4 regions of the Microtetraspora glauca genome follow, and region 1 is predicted to be linked to each of the others. Evidence: riboswitches for the same ligand, from Rfam matches in the RefSeq annotation. Region 1 holds a riboswitch; each other region holds the start of a gene.

Evidence for each region. Region 1 has a riboswitch for cobalamin ahead of AB0I59_RS34550 (ribonucleoside-diphosphate reductase subunit alpha). Riboswitches for the same ligand answer to the same signal wherever they lie in the genome.
Region 2: linked by a shared signal. The riboswitch ahead of AB0I59_RS06285 (ABC transporter substrate-binding protein) and the one ahead of AB0I59_RS34550 (ribonucleoside-diphosphate reductase subunit alpha) in region 1 are both predicted to bind cobalamin.
Region 3: linked by a shared signal. The riboswitch ahead of AB0I59_RS39030 (energy-coupling factor ABC transporter permease) and the one ahead of AB0I59_RS34550 (ribonucleoside-diphosphate reductase subunit alpha) in region 1 are both predicted to bind cobalamin.
Region 4: linked by a shared signal. The riboswitch ahead of cobN (cobaltochelatase subunit CobN) and the one ahead of AB0I59_RS34550 (ribonucleoside-diphosphate reductase subunit alpha) in region 1 are both predicted to bind cobalamin.

Annotation. Positions count from the first base shown of each region.
Region 1 is NZ_JBFALK010000024.1:52,674-57,108, reverse strand. It holds gene fmdA (formamidase) at 1-965, opposite strand, end outside; gene AB0I59_RS34565 (AmiS/UreI family transporter) at 1,007-1,354, opposite strand; gene AB0I59_RS34560 (FmdB family zinc ribbon protein) at 1,407-1,727, opposite strand; gene AB0I59_RS34555 (Bug family tripartite tricarboxylate transporter substrate binding protein) at 2,119-3,045, shown strand; cobalamin riboswitch at 3,146-3,380, shown strand; gene AB0I59_RS34550 (ribonucleoside-diphosphate reductase subunit alpha) at 3,528-4,435, shown strand, end outside.
Region 2 is NZ_JBFALK010000003.1:13,341-17,775, reverse strand. It holds gene AB0I59_RS06295 (ATP-binding cassette domain-containing protein) at 1-992, opposite strand, end outside; gene AB0I59_RS06290 (FecCD family ABC transporter permease) at 995-2,071, opposite strand; gene AB0I59_RS06285 (ABC transporter substrate-binding protein) at 2,068-3,285, opposite strand; cobalamin riboswitch at 3,515-3,705, opposite strand; gene AB0I59_RS06280 (low temperature requirement protein A) at 4,030-4,435, shown strand, end outside.
Region 3 is NZ_JBFALK010000033.1:7,770-12,204, reverse strand. It holds gene cobO (cob(I)yrinic acid a,c-diamide adenosyltransferase) at 1-181, opposite strand, end outside; gene AB0I59_RS39035 (putative cobaltochelatase) at 183-2,219, opposite strand; cobalamin riboswitch at 2,819-3,036, shown strand; gene AB0I59_RS39030 (energy-coupling factor ABC transporter permease) at 3,045-3,746, shown strand; gene AB0I59_RS39025 (energy-coupling factor ABC transporter substrate-binding protein) at 3,743-4,144, shown strand; gene cbiQ (cobalt ECF transporter T component CbiQ) at 4,154-4,435, shown strand, end outside.
Region 4 is NZ_JBFALK010000033.1:18,239-22,673, reverse strand. It holds gene AB0I59_RS39080 (precorrin-2 C(20)-methyltransferase) at 1-507, opposite strand, end outside; gene AB0I59_RS39075 (precorrin-8X methylmutase) at 513-1,139, opposite strand; gene AB0I59_RS39070 (ferredoxin-like domain-containing protein) at 1,136-2,494, opposite strand; cobalamin riboswitch at 2,514-2,715, shown strand; gene cobN (cobaltochelatase subunit CobN) at 2,748-4,435, shown strand, end outside.

The DNA.
Region 1 (4,435 bases):
ATCCCGACGAAGGAGAGGAACTCGGAGTACCGCGGCTCGACGTTGCCCGGCATGAAGATCGGGTTGGTGGTGACCCCGTACTTCGCCATGCCGCCCTTGATCAGATCGACGTGCAGGTCGATGAAACCGCCCATCTCGATCGCGCCGCAGAAGGTGATCTCCCCATCGCCCTGGCTGAAGTGCAGGTCGCCGAGCGAGAAGTTGGCGCCCGTGACGTAGACGGGGAAGAAGACCCGCGCTCCCCGCGTGAAGTTCTTGATGTCCTGGTTGCCGCCGTGCTCGCGTGGCGGGACGGTGCGGGCTCCCTCACGGGCGATGCGCTCCACGAGGTCGCCGGTCGCCGTGCCGGTGACCGCGTTGTTTGGCTCCGGCGGGTTGGCCAGCGGCGGGACCCGGCCGGCGTCGGTGTCGATGAGCGCCTTCTCCCGCCGGTTCCAGCCCGTGAGCAACTCCGCCGACGGCGCTGTGGCGAACAGGCCGGGATGGGTGATCCCGGTGTACCGGACGCCGGGCACGTGCCGGGACGTCGCCTGGACGCCGTGGAAGTCCCAGATCGCCTTGTACGCGTCGGGATAGTAGTCGGTCAGGAACCCGCCGCCGTTCGCCTTCGCGAAGATGCCGGTGTACCCCCAGCCCTGCCCCGGGACGTCGCCGGTCCGCTCGGGACACGGGATAGGGCCGATGTCGAGGATGTCGACGACCAGGAGGTCGCCTGGCTCCGCCCCCTCGACCGCGAAGGGCCCGCTCAGCATGTGCACCTGGGTCAGGTCGATGTCCCGCACGTCGTTGGCGGAGTCGTTGTTGCCGACCTGGCAGTCGGTCCAGTCCCGGCATTCGACGCGGAACTCGTCCCCGGGCCGGACGGTGGCGACCGCGGGGATGTCGGGGTGCCAGCGGTTGTGCCCTGGTACGGCCTGCTCGCGCATGGACTTCGACTGGTCGATGCTGAACACGACTTTCGGCATGAGACGTCCTCTTTCTGGATCGGTGCCGGATCGGCTCCGGATCAGTGAGCGGCCACGACGCGGCGAACACGACCACGCCGAACGCCCGGGACCCACCCCTCGATCGCCCCCACCCATCCCGTGTACCTGGTGAGGTGCTCGCGTTTCAGGCCGAGCGACAGGAAGAAGAACCACGGGAACGGCCAGGAGAGCCAGATGACGCCGAACGGCGGGTCCCCGAGTATCTGGAAGCCCGCGTACGAATAGCCCAGCGCCGTGATGGCCACGAACAGTGAGAAATACCCGGCTCCCGTGGTGCCGAACCCTCCGAGAATGGTGAGGCCCACATACAGATAGGTGAAGACGAAAAGGTAACCGCCCCGGCGCGGAGAGAATGGTCCTCGCTCCACCGTCCGACCCCTGGCGGCGTCAGGTCGTTCATGAACGGCACTGTGGCCGGGGTCAGGGTCGGGGCAGGCGGGCCAGTGCCGGGTGCGGCGGTCGCGCGGGCCGCCCCGAGGCCCGCCTTCCGGGCACGCCGCCCGGCGCGCTCCCGGACGTACCGCCCGGCGCCGGGACGACCTCGGGCGCCTCCCGGCTGCGCTCCTCCCGGGCCAGGCTCGCGGCCAGCGCCGGATGCACCCTGCGCAGGTGGGGCCCGGAGAAGCGGCGGCGCGCGGGCTCCTCACAGGCGGAGCAGTCACGGGTCTCCGGCGCGGTCCCCATCGGAAGGAACACGTCGAACGGCCCGCAGTCCGGACAGAGATATTCATAAATCGCCATGGGCACCTCAGAAACCGCCGGACAGCCCCGCACCCGAGCGTGGCCATATAGGACCAGACAACCCATACAAAGTGTTATCTGTCAAGATAAGTCCGCTGATCGTCCATTGCGCTGTCAGACGTAATATCCGAGGTCAATAATCGTTGAATCACCGGGAGGTGTATATGGCCCGGAGAATGCCGTTCATTTCCGTCCGCGGGCGCTTTTATTTGCGAGATTTTCCGCTTCTCGTGTTGAAGGGGTGGTGAAGGCGGCGGGTCCCGTCCGCCTGCGAGAGACCCGCAAGATCCGACATTTCATCACTAACCGTGATGGGTCGTACTCTGACGGTACAAGGGGCTCTCGGGGGAGGGGTACCGATTTGCGGCGCCGCGCGTTTCTTGCACTGGGGGTGGGCCTGCTCCCTCTGTCGGCCGGATGCGGAACGGACCGGCCCCGGGGCGGCCCCCCGATCTCCCTGGTCGTCCCCGCCCAGGTGGGGGCCCAGGGTGGCCCGTTCGCCAGGGAGCTGAAGACCCTCATCGAGCACCAGAGACTGGCCGGGAAGGTCGAGATCCGCACCCGATCGGCGGACACCGGGGCACGCGCCCTGGGGTTCGCCGCCAGGGCGGACTCCGACGACCTGATGGTCACCGGTTCCACCCTCGTCGCCGTCGCGGCGACGAACGGATCCGGCGGCCTCATCGAAGGGACCTCCCCGCTCGCCCGGTTCGCCGGCGAGTGGGTGGTGATGGTCACCGGGCCGCATTCCGGGTTCCGCACCTTCGACGACCTGGCCGCGGCCCTGGCCCGCGACCCGGCCCGGCTGCGGCTCGCCGGGCGGGACACCGGCGGCCCCGACCATGTGCTCTACGGTCTGACCGCGCAGGGGCTCGGGATCGACGCCCGCTCGCTCAACTACGCGGCGTTCCCCGACCTCTCCCACGTGCTCGCCGCGACGCTCGACGGCAGGGCCGTCGCCGGGCTCGGCGGCCGGCGGGAGCTCGCGGCCCACATCCGAGCCGGACGGGTGCGGCCGCTGGCCGTCTCGTCACGGGAGCGGCTGGACGGCGTGGACGCGCCGACCCTGATGGAGTCCGGCGTGCGCATGCAGTACGCGCACTGGACCGGGCTCCTCGGCCCCGGCCGGCTGGGCGACCAGGAGCGGGAGCGGCTGCTCGACCTGTGCCGCTCCATCGCGGACCTGCCCGGCTGGACGGACGCCTGCCGCGCCAACGGCTGGGTGCCGATGTACCTGGACGGCGACGACTTCCGCCAGTGGCTGGGCACCGAGGCGCGCCGTACCAAAGCGGTGCTCGGAGACCTCGGACTGCTCTGAACCGCCCTCGCGCGAACGCGCCGAGAGGCGTCGCTCGGGCACCGATACCCACGGATCGGCACAATTTGTTGTGGTGGTTGCGTCCGGCGGCACTACATGTAGGATCCTCCACGTTGCTGGTTCACCCCACGCCCGGGGTGAGGCAAGAGGGAACCCGGTGCGAGTCCGGGACTGCCCCGCAGCGGTGAGCGGGAACGACCGCCGTCAGATCGAGCACTGGGCCGTCCACCGGCCCGGGAAGCGACGGCCAGTAGGTCCGGCGCGCGAGAGCCGTACCCGGCCCGAGCGACGCCACGCCCGCGAGTCCGAAGACCTGCCGGCGACGCGCGCGCGGACCGGACGTCCGCGCGCGTTGTGTCCGGGCCTCGAGGGAGGGCCCGCCGACGAGCGACGCGCCGGCAACGGCGCGAGCATGCCCGCTCCGACGCGTACGCCCGCCTCCCGAGGCCCTGACGGGGTTCCGACTCGGGAGGGGAGATCACGTGACACTGGCCACGATCGCGGAATCGGGGGCCGAGGCCCGGTGGGCGGCGATCGAGGAGGCGGCGGCGCGGGTCGTCACCGATCCGGAGAACTCGAAGGCCGCCGCCCGGCTGCTGGCCGCGCTGATCGCCGACGAGGCGGCGGAGCACGGCGTACCCGCCTCCTCCGCCTCCTCGGGCTTCTCCCAGTCGGTGGCCGCGACCCACGCGGAGGGCCTGGTCCACGACGAACTGGCCGCGTTCGTCGCGCGGCACGCCGCCGAACTGGACGCGATCGTCGATCACACGGCGGACGAGCGGTTCGAGTACTTCGGGCTGCGCACGGTCTACGACCGCTACCTGCTGCGCCACCCGGTCACCCGCAAAGTCCTTGAGCGCCCGCAGCACTTCTTCCTGCGTGTCGCGTGCGGGCTGGCGTACCGGTCGGGCCTCTCGGGGGTCGCCGAGGCGGCCGAGCTCTACCGGCTCATGTCGACGCTGTCCTACCTGCCGAGCTCTCCGACGTTGTTCAACTCGGGGGCGCGCCGGCCGCAGCTCTCCTCCTGCTTCCTGCTCGACTCGCCGCGTGACGAGCTGGAGAGCATCTACGAGCGCTACGGCCAGGTCGCCAGGCTGTCCAAATACGCGGGCGGCATCGGCGTCTCCTGGACCAGGGTCCGCGCCCGGGGTTCGCTGATCAGGGGCACCAACGGGCACTCCAACGGGATCGTGCCGTGGCTGCGCACCCTCGACTCCTCCGTCGCGGCGGTCAACCAGGGCGGGCGGCGTAAGGGCGCGGCGTGCGTCTACCTGGAGACCTGGCACGCGGACATCGAGGAGTTCCTGGAACTGCGCGACAACACCGGCGAGGACGCCCGCCGCACGCACAACCTCAACCTGGCCAACTGGGTGCCGGACGAGTTCATGCG
Region 2 (4,435 bases), on a different contig from region 1:
AGCTCGACGGCCTCGCCATCGGGACCGGGTCCGGCACCGGAATCAGCACCGGAATCAGCACCGGCATCGCAGCGGGCAGACCGTACAGCGGCCTCGCCGGTACGGCGGACCGCGGCCGTACGCCAGCCTTCTCTGGCCAGCGCGCGTTCCAGCAGCGGGCGGTGGATGTCGTCGGCGGTCACACGCACTCTTCCTCCGCTGCCCGTCTGGAGCACGAACACGCCGGAGGCGGGGTCGAAGGACAGATCGTCGCCGTCGAAGGCGGCACCGATCACTCCCCGGGCGGTCAGCTCCTCCGGCGTCCCGGCGTGCAGGAGGCCGCCGGGGGCGAGCAGCCAGATCCGGTCGGCGACCCGCAGCGCCAGCTCCAGGTCGTGCGTGGACACCACGACGGCGAGCCCCCTCTCGCGGGCGAGGCGGCGCAGCAGGCCCATCAGCGCCACCCGGGAGGTGACGTCCAGGAACGCGGTCGGCTCGTCCAGCAGGATTGCCGAAGGCTGCTGCGCCAGGGCGCGGGCGACCAGCACCCGCTGGCGCTCACCGTCGGACAGCTCGGTCACCGGACGGTCGGCCAGATGGACGGCGTGGACCGCCTCCAGCGCCCAGGTGACGATCTCGCCGTCCGCGGCCGACAGCCGTCCGGTGAACCCGGTGTGCGGGTGCCGTCCCAGCCCGGCCAGTTCTCGGGCGGTCAGCAGGGCGGGCAGGTCCCGCTCGGTGAGCACGACGGCGAGCCGCCGGGCCAGCTCACTCGCCGGCACCGACTCGATCGCGGCGCCGTCGATGAGGACCCGCCCGTCCAGGGCGGGCTGCAGTCCGGCCATGGTCCGCAGCAGGGTGGACTTGCCCGCACCGTTCGGGCCGATCAGCACGGTGAGCGCACCGGGTGCGGCGGTCGCGTCCAGGCCGTCCAGTACCCGCCGCTCACCGTGGCCGCGCCGCGCCGGGTATCCGGCACACACGCCGTCCAGGCGCAAACCCCGATCGTCCATGGTCACACCGCCAGTCCGGTACGGGCCGCGCGGCTGCGCAGCAGTACGGCGATCACCACGGGCGCGCCGAGGATGGTGGTCACCGCGTTGAGGGGAAGCACGACCCCGCCGCCCGGCACCTGGGCGGCCACGCAGCACAGCAGCGCCACCGCGGCGCCGAGCAGCGCCACCCCGGGCAGGAGCAGCCGATGGTCGGCGGTGCCCAGCGTCAGCCGGGCCACATGCGGTACGGCCAGGCCGAGGAAGGCGACCGGCCCGCAGAAGGCGGTCACCGCGCCGGCCAGCACGGAGGACACCAGCAGGGTGAGCGTGCGGGTCAGCCGCACCCGCACCCCCATCGTGCGGGCGTAGTTCTCGCCGAGAAGCAGCGCGTTGAGCGGCTTGACCCCGGCCAGCGCCGCCGCCAGCGCGACCAGACAGACCGGGCCGAACATGGCGAGATCGGGCCACGTGGTCCCGGCGAAGCTGCCCAAGCCCCAGCTGATGAACTGCTGGGCGCGCTGCGGGTCGGTGTACACGAGCAGCACCGTGATGATCGAGGTGGCGGCCGAGCCGACCATCACCCCGACGATCAGCAGCGTGACCACGGACCGCACCCGCCGCGACAGCGCGAGCACGAGAGCGAGCACCGCCGCCGCCCCGGCGGAGGCGGCGACCACGACTCCGGCCCGGCCGAGCCCGGCCACGCCGGCGGTGAACGCGCCCGCCGTCCCGCCCCAGCCGATGATGATCAGTGAGACGCCCAGGCTCGCGCCGGAGCTCACCCCGAGGATGTACGGCTCGGCCAGCGGGTTGCGGAACAACGTCTGCATCTGCACCCCGGCCACGCCCAGGGCGGCTCCGGCCAGGGCCGCGGTCATCGCGCGCGGAAGCCGCACCGTCCAGATGATCTCGCGGACGGCGGGGTCGGCGGTGCCGTCGCGCAGCAGCGCGGGCAGCGCCCGGGACAGGGGGATCGCGGTGGAACCGAGCGTGACGGCCAGCGCGAACGTGACCGGCACCGCGATCACCATGATCGAGAGGACCACCGTCCGGCGGCGAGCCGCCGCCGGGACGGTCGTCAGTGCCGCTGCGGTCACTTGGTCATCTTCTGGTAGAAGGTGAACGCGTGGCCGGGCGCGAGGTCGGGATGCAGGATGGCCACCAGATCGCCCAGGACCAGGTCGGGACGGGCGACGCCGCGCTCCCAGTAGTCGTTGCCGCCGCCCGGGCCCATGGTCTTGTTGGCCGACCACACCTCACCGGTCCCGTACGCGGAGAACGTGGCGTAGCGGGCGTCGGACTTCTTCACATCGCCGAGGGTCTTCCACTCGTTGACGATGGCGAGCCACACCTTGGCGTCCTTGGCCTTGGCCAGCACCGCCTCCAGGTCGAGTGTGGTGCCGCCCGAGCCGGAGGTGTCCGCCCACGGGTAGGTCCCGCCCGCGTCCTTGATCAGTCCGGCGACGTAGCTGCCGCCGTTGGGCATCGACCACTGGCCCTGGTACATCTGGCCGGGCAGCACGGCGACCGGGGTGGCCGCCTTCGCCTTGGCGGTGAGCGACGTGTAGTCGGACTCGATCTTGCCGAACACCTCGTTCGCCGTGGACTCGGTGCCGGTGAGCGCGGCCATCAGCCTGATCCACTCGGCCCGGCCGAGGGCGGTGGACTCCAGCCACTCGGCGTTGGCTACCACTTTGATCCCGGCCTGGCGCAGCGGACCGTACGCCTTGTCCTCGGTGCCCTGCGTCATGAGCACGTCGGGCCTCGCGCCGATGACCTTCTCGGTGTCGATCTCCTGTCCGGAGGCGTACTCGGTGACCGCGCCGGACTTCACCCGCTCCAGCACCTCGGGGGAGGTGATGTATCCGGCGGAGGCCACGGCCTTGAGCCGGTCCAGCACGCCCAGTTCGGTGATGAACGGCAGGTGCGTGGTGGAGGCGGAGTACAGCGACTCGATGGGCGTCTCGACGGTGACCGCGCCGGCGAGGCCGCCGGTCAGCTCGGGGGCGGGCGTGCCGCAGCGCACCAGCACGTACGTCTCCGGCTTGGCGCCGGGTGCGGGCTCCTTGACCGTGACGACCTGGTAGTTCTTGGCGTACGTGAGGGTGAAGTTGGTGGCGTGCGTCAGGGTCTGCTTGACCGGGAAGTAGTCCGCGTTCGCGTCGTAGGAGGTGACGCAGCGACCCTCAGCCGCCGAGGCGGCCGTCGCGGGGGACGCGGACGGTTCGGTTCCGCCGCAGGCGGTGGCGGTGAGCAGGATCGCGGGCAGGACGGCGAGCAGCGCGCTGTGGATCGGGCGGGGGATACCCATCGATGGTCTCCTGGGAACGGGCCGCGACCGCCATTCCTCGATAGCGCGACGCGGCGGGCGAGGAGCCGGATCACCAGGAGAGTCCCGCCACGGCGGCCGGTTCCGCGACCGTCAGCCATGAAGCAGCCGACTGGAAAGCCGGTAACCGTACCGCGGGCAGGGAGAAGGACCTTACGCCGGTTACACGGCATGGCGGCCACCGTCCTCTCTTGGGGAGATCCGCCCCAATTTCTGTGAGGAGGCGACCGCGTGAGTCTCCTGGCTCTCGGGTCGAAGCTCGCCCCGGCCTTCCCACCCGCGTAAGGGCAGTGGCGTCGTCGGGGTTCGCTCGCCGATCACAGTGGCGGGACCGCGCCGGATTCACACCGGCTTCCTCGTTCCGCCGTCGCCTTCGCGACCATGGTCGCATACGACGCATAGCTCACCAAGGACCGGGTTCGTGCGGATGGTTCCGGCTACCGCGCCTGGCTGGTCGCGCCACCGCCGACGACCTCGCCGACAACCGGGCATCTCCCAGGTGGGAGCCGAGTCGTACCGGGAAGAGGGGCTCGACCTGATCGCGGAGCTCGGCCTGCGTGCCGTGGCGATCCCGCACACGACAACGCTGCAGGCCGGACAGCCTTGTGGTCTTTGACAGCGCGACGACAAGCCATATGCTGCGACCTCGGCGCCGCGTTGTCACAGATCGGAACGCCGCACTGTCTTTCAGACGACCGGACGTCGCGGAGCGACAGGAGCGAGATCTTGCCACCAGCCGGCACCACCATCCGGATCCGGGTCCGGATGAGCGCGCGCGCCATCGATGAGCCGCACCGTGTTTCGAGCCCGCTCGAGCTGCTGTTCGATCTCACCTTCGTGGTCGCGGTCGCGGTCGTCACCGCCCAGTTCGCGCACAGCGTCGCCGACGGTCATGGCCTCGCCGGGCTGGTCCCGTTCCTCCAGGTCTTCTTCGCGATCTGGTGGGCGTGGATGAACTTCACGTGGTTCGCTTCGTCCTACGACACCGACGATGTCGCCTATCGGCTGCTGACCATGGTGCAGATGGCGGGCGTGCTGGTGCTCGCCGCCGGTGTGCCGGCCGCGGCCGGTCACTCCGATTACGGAATCGTCACGCTGGGCTACCTCGTCATGAGGACGGCGCTCGTCGCCC
Region 3 (4,435 bases), on a different contig from region 1:
ACTTGACGAACTGGAACACCCCGACGGGCCACCCCTGGTTCCAGGCGCGCAGCGCCATCCCGAACGCGGCGGTGGACTTGCCCTTCCCCGGCCCCGTGTGCACGATCAGCAACGGCCGGGTACGGCGCTGCCGCGTGGTGAGGCCGTCGTCCGGCACGATCGCCGGCTTGCCCTGCGGCATCTCAGACCGCCCTCCTGTAGTCGTTCCGCGGCTCGCCTCTTCGTCCGTCCCTCTGCTCGCGGACCAGCGCGCCGAGGCCACCGGCCGCCAGCGCGTCAAGCCGTACGGCGGGCGCGCCCAGCCGGGCGGCGAGGTCGAGAGCCAGGCCCAGCCGTACCGGACCGCTCTCGCAGTCCACCACGACACCGGCGGTACCGGCGAGCCGGGCGACCGCCCCGGCCACGTCGGACCCGGAGGTGGCCCGGCCGTCCGTGACCACCACCAGCAACGGCCGCCTGGCGGGATCACGCAGCCGTTCCACGCGCAGCACCTCGGCCGCGCGGCGCAACCCGGCGGCCAGCGGGGTACGGCCGCCGGTCGGCAGCTCCCGCAACCGCGCCGCACCCGCCTCGACCGAGGAGGTCGGCGGCAACACCAGATCGGCACCGGACCCCCTGAAGGTGATCAGCCCGACCTTGTCCCGCCGCTGGTAGGCGTCCAGGAGCAGGCTCAGCACCGCCGCCTTGACCTCGCGCATGCGCCTGCGCGCCGCCATCGAGCCGCTCGCGTCCACCACGAACAGCACGAGATTGCCCTCCCTGCCTTCGCGTATCGCCTCGCGCAGGTCGGTGTCGCGGACCAGCAGGCCGGGCCCGGTACGGCCGCGCTCACGCTGGTACGGCGCGGCGGCGCGCAGGGTCGCGGCCAGATGCGGCCGCTGGAGCCGCCCGGCCGGAACGCGCGAGCCGGTGGTGCGGCCGTTCGGGGTACGCGCCCGCGACCGCCGGCCGGAGGCGCCGTCTCCCAGGCCCGGCACCTGGAAGGCGCGCACCCGGTACGGCTCCGCCGCGGCGATCACCCGCTCGGCCGGCGGACCGTCCGGCGACCCGCCGTCCTCCCGTGGGGAATCCGACCCGAGTGAGCCGCCACCGGGACCGTCCGCACCGGGGCCGTCCGGACCACCGGGGCCGCCTGGACCGTCCGGGTCGTCGTCCGGATCCGGGTCATGGTCCCCGTTGTGGGAGTCACCGTGCTGGGAGTCACCGTGCTGGGAGAGGAGGTCGTCGAGGTGGGACTCGTCCAAACCGGGCGCGTCGAACGGATCACGCCGCCGGCGGTGCGGCAGGGAGAGCCGGGCGGCCTCGCGTACGTCCTCGGTCGTCACCTCGGTACGGCCCCGCCAGGCCGCGTGCGCGATGGCGGCGTTGGCGGTGACCAGGTCGGCGCGCAGCCCGTCGACCTCGAACGCTGCGCACACCGCCGCGATCTGGCGTAGCCGGGCGTCGGGCAGGACGACCTCCGCGACCCGTTCCCTGGCCTGGAGGATCCGCCGGGCCAGCGCCGCCTCCTCGGCCTCCCACCTCGCCGCGAACGCTCCGGGGTCGGCGTCGAAGGCCAGGCGGCGCCGTACGACCTCGGCACGTTCGGCCGGATCCCGGGACGCCCGCACCTCGACGGTCAGCCCGAACCGGTCCAGGAGCTGGGGCCGCAACTCGCCCTCCTCGGGGTTCATGGTGCCCACGAGCAGGAACCGCGCCGCGTGCCGTACCGACACGGACTCGCGCTCGACGAAGCAGGTGCCGAGCGCGGCGGCGTCGAGCAACAGGTCCACGAGGTGGTCGTGCAGCAGGTTGACCTCGTCGACGTAGAGAACGCCCCGGTGAGCGGCGGCGAGAAGACCGGGTTCGAACGCCTTGACCCCTTCGGTGAGCGCCCGTTCGATGTCGAGCGCGCCCACCAGCCGGTCCTCCGAGGCGCCGACGGGCAGTTCCACCAGCGCGGCCGGTCGTGCCCGCCACCCCTCGTCGACACCATGCGGCCCGTCGGGGCAGGACGGGTCGGGAGCGGAGGGGTCACAGGCGAACCGACATCCGGCGACTACCTCGACAGGCGGCAGCTGCGCGGCCAGCGCGCGGACGATGGTGGACTTGGCCGTTCCCTTCTCTCCACGCACCAGTACGCCGCCCACCCGAGGAGAGACCGCGTTGAGGATCAAGGCCAGCTTGAGATCGTCGAGCCCCACGACGGCGCTGAACGGATAGGCGGTGATCACAAAGATCCCTTCTGGATGGTCCTGTCCTCGCGCGCGGAGGCGGGCGGGTGGAAGTGCGGCAGGAGAGCGCGGCGGACTCGGGGATTTGTGGACGTACGGCCGGAGTGCTTGACACGGAGGCGGGGGCACCACCAGGCATCCACCGGACGCGCGCAGCCTGTGACGGGGGTCAGGACACGGGCCGGCGACGGGGGACGGCGGGTGGGGAGACCGTCGCGAGCCGTCGTCCCCGGACGGAGAAGGGACGGGGATGCGAGGTCGTCGGCTCGCTCATCGATGCCTCCTTGGGATGACGCGTCCCGCCAGATGAGGACGCGGCGGCCAAGTGACCTGGCTCCCGGAACTCGCGTTCCGGATACAGTGGCGCGACCGCACCGGCATCTCACCGGACTTCCCTCGGACCACCGCGAATCCTCGGGAACGTATCCCGCGGGGCTCGCGATCGTCAACTTCGCGGTGACCGGGTGGCGAGCGGCCTCGACCGGACCGGCAAGGGCTTCCAGCACCCGTGACGCTCCCCTGACCGAGCACACCGGCTCGTAGGGGCCGCTCCCACCGGTCGGCCCGTACCTGCGAGTTATAGGCAGATACCCCGCCTTGTCGCTAAATGGAGATCAGGCTTACGCTGAGTCCGCCTCGGCAAACGGGAAGTCCGGTGCGCGCCCCAGTCGGGACGCAAGTCCGGCGCGGCCCTCGCCACTGTGATCGGGAATCGTCTCACTCATCCGCGTACGCGGAAGCCACTGGGCGCCAGCCGCCTGGGAAGGCGAGCGAGATGTGCCAACCCGTCAGCCAGGAGACCGGCCAAGGCACGGAAACACCATCCACGAGGTGCTGGAAAGGTCGGGTTTCACCATGCACATCGCCGAGGGATTCCTCCCTCCCTTGCACGCGGCGGCCTGGACGGTCGCCGCCGCTCCCTTCGTCGTCCACGGTGTCGTTCGCCTCAATCGTCAGATCAAGGAGAACCCCGAGGCGAAGCTGCTCTTGGGGGCGTCGGGCGCCTTCTGCTTCGTCCTGTCCGCGCTGAAGATCCCCTCGGTCACCGGCAGTTGCTCGCACCCCACGGGCACCGGCCTGGGGGCCATCCTGTTCCGGCCGCCGGTGATGACCGTGCTGGGCACGATCACCCTGCTGTTCCAGGCGTTGCTGCTGGCCCACGGCGGGATCACCACGCTCGGGGCCAACGCGTTCTCCATGGCGATCGTCGGACCGTGGGCCGGTTACGGCGCGTACACGCTGGTCCGGCGCCTGGGCGGAGGGCTGCTCGGCGCGGTCTTCGCCGGGGCCTTCGTCGCCGACCTGGTGACGTACTGCGTGACGTCGGCCCAGCTGGCGCTCGCCTTCCCGGACCCGGCCGGCGGCTTCACCGGCGCTCTGACCAAGTTCGGCGCGATCTTCGCGGTGACCCAGATCCCGCTCGCCGTCAGCGAGGGGCTGCTCACCGTGCTCGTCGTGCGCCTGCTCCGCTCCACCAGCGCGGCCGAGCTGATCCGGCTCCGCGTCCTGAAGGAAGGCCAGGTGGCGTCGTGAAGCGCAACGTCCTCATCAACCTGCTCCTACTGGCCGCCGTCGCCGCGCTCGCCGTACTGCCGCTGGCGATCGGATCGGGTGAGGGGAAGGAGGAGCCGTTCACCGGCGCGGACACGCAGGCGGAGACGGCGATCACCGAGCTCGCGCCGGACTACGAGCCGTGGTTCTCCTCGCTGTACGAGCCTCCGTCGGGGGAGATCGAGTCCGCGCTGTTCGCGTTGCAGGCGGCGATCGGCGCCGGTTTCCTCGGTTACTACTTCGGCGTCGCGCGTACCCGCAACAAGCTGCGGCCCGCATCAGCGGGTCACACAGCGCCGGGCCGCACAGCCGCGGGTCACGCGGTGCCGGGTTCGGCGGCAGGTCTCGACGCCGCCGGGCCCGGCGCGCCTACCTCCTGAGCCGGGCACGTGCTCGCCATCGACGTCGCCGCCTATCGGAGTCCGTGGCGGCGGCGCCATCCCGCGGCCAAGGCGGTACTGGCGGGAGGGCTGCTCCTGAGTGCCCTGCTGTTGCCGCCCTGGCCGGGTGCTCCCATCACGGCGGTGATCACTCTCGTGGTCGCGCTGGGCTGGGCCCGCGTACCGCCGCGCGCGTTCCTGCGCTCGGCGCGCGCCCCGCTGGCGTTCATCGTCACCGGCTCGGTTACCTTCCTGATCAGCGTCGACACGTCCGGGCTCGCCTGGGCACCC
Region 4 (4,435 bases), on a different contig from region 1:
GACGTCCGCCGGGAGGGTGCCCGGCAGCACGGTCAGCGTCTCGTCCCGCTCGACCAGCGGGCGGCCCAGCACCGCCGACGCCCCGCTGACGGAGGTCACGCCGGGCACCACCTCGGTCGGGTACCGGTGCGCGAGCCGCTTGTGCATGTGCATGTACGAGCCGTAGAAGAGGGGGTCGCCCTCGCACAGCACGACCACGTCCCGCCCCGCGTCCAGATGCGCGGCGAGGCGGGCGGCGCACTCGACGTAGAAGTCGTCCAGCGCGCCCTGGTATCCCCCGGGATGGTCGGTGGTCTCGGTGGTGACCGGATAGATCAGCGCTTCTTCGATCTGGTCGCCCCGCAGGTACGGCAGGGCCACCGACCTGGCGATGCTGCGCCCGTGCCTGGCGCTGTGGTAGGCGATCACGTCGGCCGCGCCGAGGAGCCGCGCCGCCTTCACGGTCACGAGTTCCGGGTCACCGGGCCCCAGCCCCACCCCGTACAGGTGGCCGGACTCTCCGCTCATCCCGTTCACTCCTCCTCGCTCGCGATCGCGTTGACGGCGGCCGCGGCCATCGCGCTGCCGCCCCTGCGCCCGTGGACCACCAGGTGGTCCAGGCCGGACGGATGCTCGGCCAGGGCCAGCTTGGACTCGGCGGCCCCGATGAAACCGACCGGGACACCGAGCACGGCCGCCGGGCGGCCCGCCCCCTCCTCGACCAGCTCGAGCAGGCGGAACAGCGCGGTCGGCGCGTTGCCGATCGCGACCACCGCGTTGTCGAGCCGGTCGCGCCACAACTCCAGCGCCGCGGCGCTGCGGGTGGTGCCCAGCCGTTCCGCCAGCTCGGGAACCCGCGGGTCGCCGAGCGTGCAGAGCACCTCGTTGTCCGCCGGAAGGCGGCGCCTGGTCACGCCGGAGGCCACCATCATGGCGTCGCACAGCACGGGCGCGCCGTTCCGCAGCGCCTCGCGCGCCGCCGTCACGACCCCGGGCGACCAGGCGAGGTCGTTCACCAGGTCGACCATGCCGCAGGCGTGCACCATGCGGACGGCGACCTGGGCGACGCCCGGCGGCATGCCGCTCAGGTCGGTCTCGGCGCGGATGGTGGCGAAGGACCGGCGGTAGATCTCCGCCCCGTCCCGGATGTAGTCGATCACGTTCCCTCTCTGGTCGCCGCGACGGCGGCGCTCGTCTGCTCGGCGTCGGCGAACGTACGGCTGACGCCGTCCAGCTCGACGCGGTACCCGTCCTCGGTGGCGATCACGTCCACGACCCGGCCGCGCGGCCGTCCGCACCGCCGCTCGCAGCCCGCCCAGTGCACGGGAAGCAGGTCCCCCTTACCGGTCGGTGAGCGTACGGCATCGCCCGAGAGGTCCGCACTCCCCCCGGCGCCGACGTCGGTGTGGACGTGGGTGTGGACGTGGGTGTGGACGTCGGCGAGTGCCTTGGCGCATCCGGGGCGGCCGGTGCAGGCGGTCAGGCCGAGCCACGGCGACGCGGGGTCGCCGACCAGGCCCGCGTCCGTGAGCGATGCCCGCAGCTCGCCGACCGCAGGCGGCGGCAGATCGGGTACGACGATCGCCCGCCAGGGCGTCACCCGCACCTCTCCCCCGCCGTTCTCGGCCGCCCGGGCGAGCGCCTCCACCTGGGCCGCCGTGAGCCGCCCGAGCGGAGCGAGGACCATGAGGGCGCACCTCCCGTCCCGCTGCGCGACCGTTCCGACCATGCCGGCCGTCCCCGTGGCCCGAGCCGCCGCCGCACCCGCCGGCCGTACGGCGGAGGCGGACAGGCGGAGACGCGGCTCCGCGCTCGCGGCGCGGGCCGCGACCCGGGCGGGACCGTCGGCGATCTCGGCGAGCCGCCACGCGCCCGACCCCTGTTCCGCGCGTTCGGCCAGGAACGCCTCCGCGACGGCGAGCAGGCCCGCGACCGCGGAACCGGCGGGCACGCGCAACCCGCGGTCGGCACCGGCGAGCAGCAACGCCACGTCCGGCACGTCCGGCAGCAGCGTGACGTCGGCGCCGAGGACCGGCATGTCGCCGGACCCGTCGTCGAGGGCGAACAGGAACCGTCCGGGCAGGTCGGCGAGCATGGGCCGGGCGCACAGCTCGCGGTCCAGCTCGGCCACCAGAGGGCGCACGTCGAGCCTGCTCTCCGGTCCGCGACCGGCCAGGGGCGAGGCCACGATGTTGCGCACCCGCTCGTGCGTGGCCGAGGGCAGCAGGCCGGCCGCGGCCATCCGCGCGGCGAAGTCCGGCGCCCCGGAAGGCCCCTGGTCCCCGGCCCGGACTTCCCGGAGGCCGCGCACCTGGAGGTTGGCCCGGGAGGTCAGCTCGATCACGCCGGACCCGAGCTCGCGGGCGGCGGCGGCGACCACGCGGAGCTGGTGCGCCGTGACCGCGCCGCCGGGGATGCGGATCCGTGCCAGGCCGCCGTCGGCGGCGGCGTGCACCTGAAGGGCTCCGGGGCACGCGTCGGACCGCGACCGTCCGGAAAGGTCACCGATGAACACGCTGAGGATGGTAACGCCCCGTTTCCCAGCGGATGTCGGCCTGGCATAGTGTGATCCCAGGCGACGGCACAGGGAGGAAGCCGGTGTGAAACCGGCGCGGTCCCGCCACTGTAACCGGGGAGCGACCCCCACCGAAGGCCACTGTCCGGCGACGGACGGGAAGGCCGGGGTGAGCATCGATCCGGGAGCCAGGAGACTCCTGCCGTCGTGACGACCACGACCCGGGGCGAGGACCCCGAGGGAGGACTTTCTCGTGCGCTCTGTGCCGTCTCCTGGCATCCTCCTGCTGTCGACCTCCGACACCGACCTGCTCAGTGCCCGGGAGAGCGGGGCGGGCTACCGGCTGGGCAACCCGGCCAGGCTCACGGTCCCGGACCTGCCCGCCCTGGTGGAGGGCGCCGACCTCGTCCTCGTACGGCTCCTCGGCGGGCGCCGGGCCTGGGAGGACGGGCTGGACGCGCTGCTCGCCGGCCCCCGGCCGGTCGTGGTGCTCGGCGGCGAGCAGGCGCCCGACGCCGAGCTGATGGAGCTGTCCACGGTGCCGGGCGGGGTGTGCGCCGAGGCGCACGCGTACCTCGCGCACGGCGGCCCGGCGAACCTGGCCCAGCTGCACGCCTTCCTCTCCGACACGGTGCTGCTCACCGGGAACGGCTTCGCTCCGCCCGAGCCGCTGCCCACGTGGGGACCCCTGGAGCGTGTCGCCCGGCGCGCGGACGGACCGGTCATCGGCGTGCTCTACTACCGCGCCCACCATGTCGCCGGGAACACCGCGTTCGTCGAGACGCTGTGCCGGGCCGTCGAGGACGCGGGCGGGCAGGCGGTGCCCGTCTACTGCGGTTCGCTGCGCACCGCCGAGCCCGAGCTGCTGGCCACCCTGCGGCGCGTGGACGCCCTGGTCGTCACCGTGCTCGCGGCGGGCGGCACCCGTCCGGCGACCGCGTCGGCCGGAGGCGACGACGCGGCGTGGGACGTCGGCGCGCTCGCGGAGCTCGACGTGCCGATCCTGCAGGGCCTGTGCCTGACCACGGGACGTGACGCGTGGCGCGAGGACGACGACGGCCTGTCCCCGCTCGACGCCGCGTCCCAGGTGGCGATCCCGGAGTTCGACGGGCGGATCATCACCGTGCCGTTCTCGTTCAAGGAGGTCGACGGCGACGGCCTGACCGTCTACGCGGCCGATCCCGAGCGTGCGGCGCGGGTCGCCGGCATCGCGGTACGGCACGGCCTGCTGCGGCACGTCCCGGCGCCGGAGCGTCGGATCGCGGTGATGCTGTCCGCCTATCCGACGAAGCACTCGCGGATCGGCAACGCGGTCGGCCTCGACACCCCCGCCAGCGTGGTCCGGCTGCTCGCGGCCATGAAGGAGACGGGCTACGACCTCGGAGCGGGCTTCCCCGGTGTGGCGGAGCAGGACGGCGACGCGCTGATCCACGCGCTCATCGCGGCGGGCGGTCAGGACCAGGACTGGCTCACCGAGGAGCAGCTGGCGGCCAACCCGGTGCGGATCCCGGCCGCGCGGTACCGCGCCTGGTTCGAGACACTGCCCGCGGACCTGCGCGCGGACGTCGAGGGCCACTGGGGGCCGCCGCCCGGCGAGCTGTTCGTCGACCGGTCCCGCGACCCCGCCGGGGAGATCGTGCTGGCCGCCCTGCGCGCGGGGAACCTCGTGGTGATGGTGCAGCCGCCGCGCGGGTTCGGGGAGAACCCGATCGCGATCTACCACGACCCCGACATGCCGCCGAGCCATCACTACCTGGCCGCCTACCGGTGGCTGGCCGACGAGTTCGGCGCGCACGCGATCGTGCACGTCGGAAAGCACGGCAACCTGGAGTGGCTGCCCGGCAAGTCCGCGGGGATGTCGGCGTCCTGCGGGCCCGACGCGGCACTCGGCGACCTCCCGCTGGTCTATCCGTTCCTGGTGAACGATCCGGGCGAGGGAAC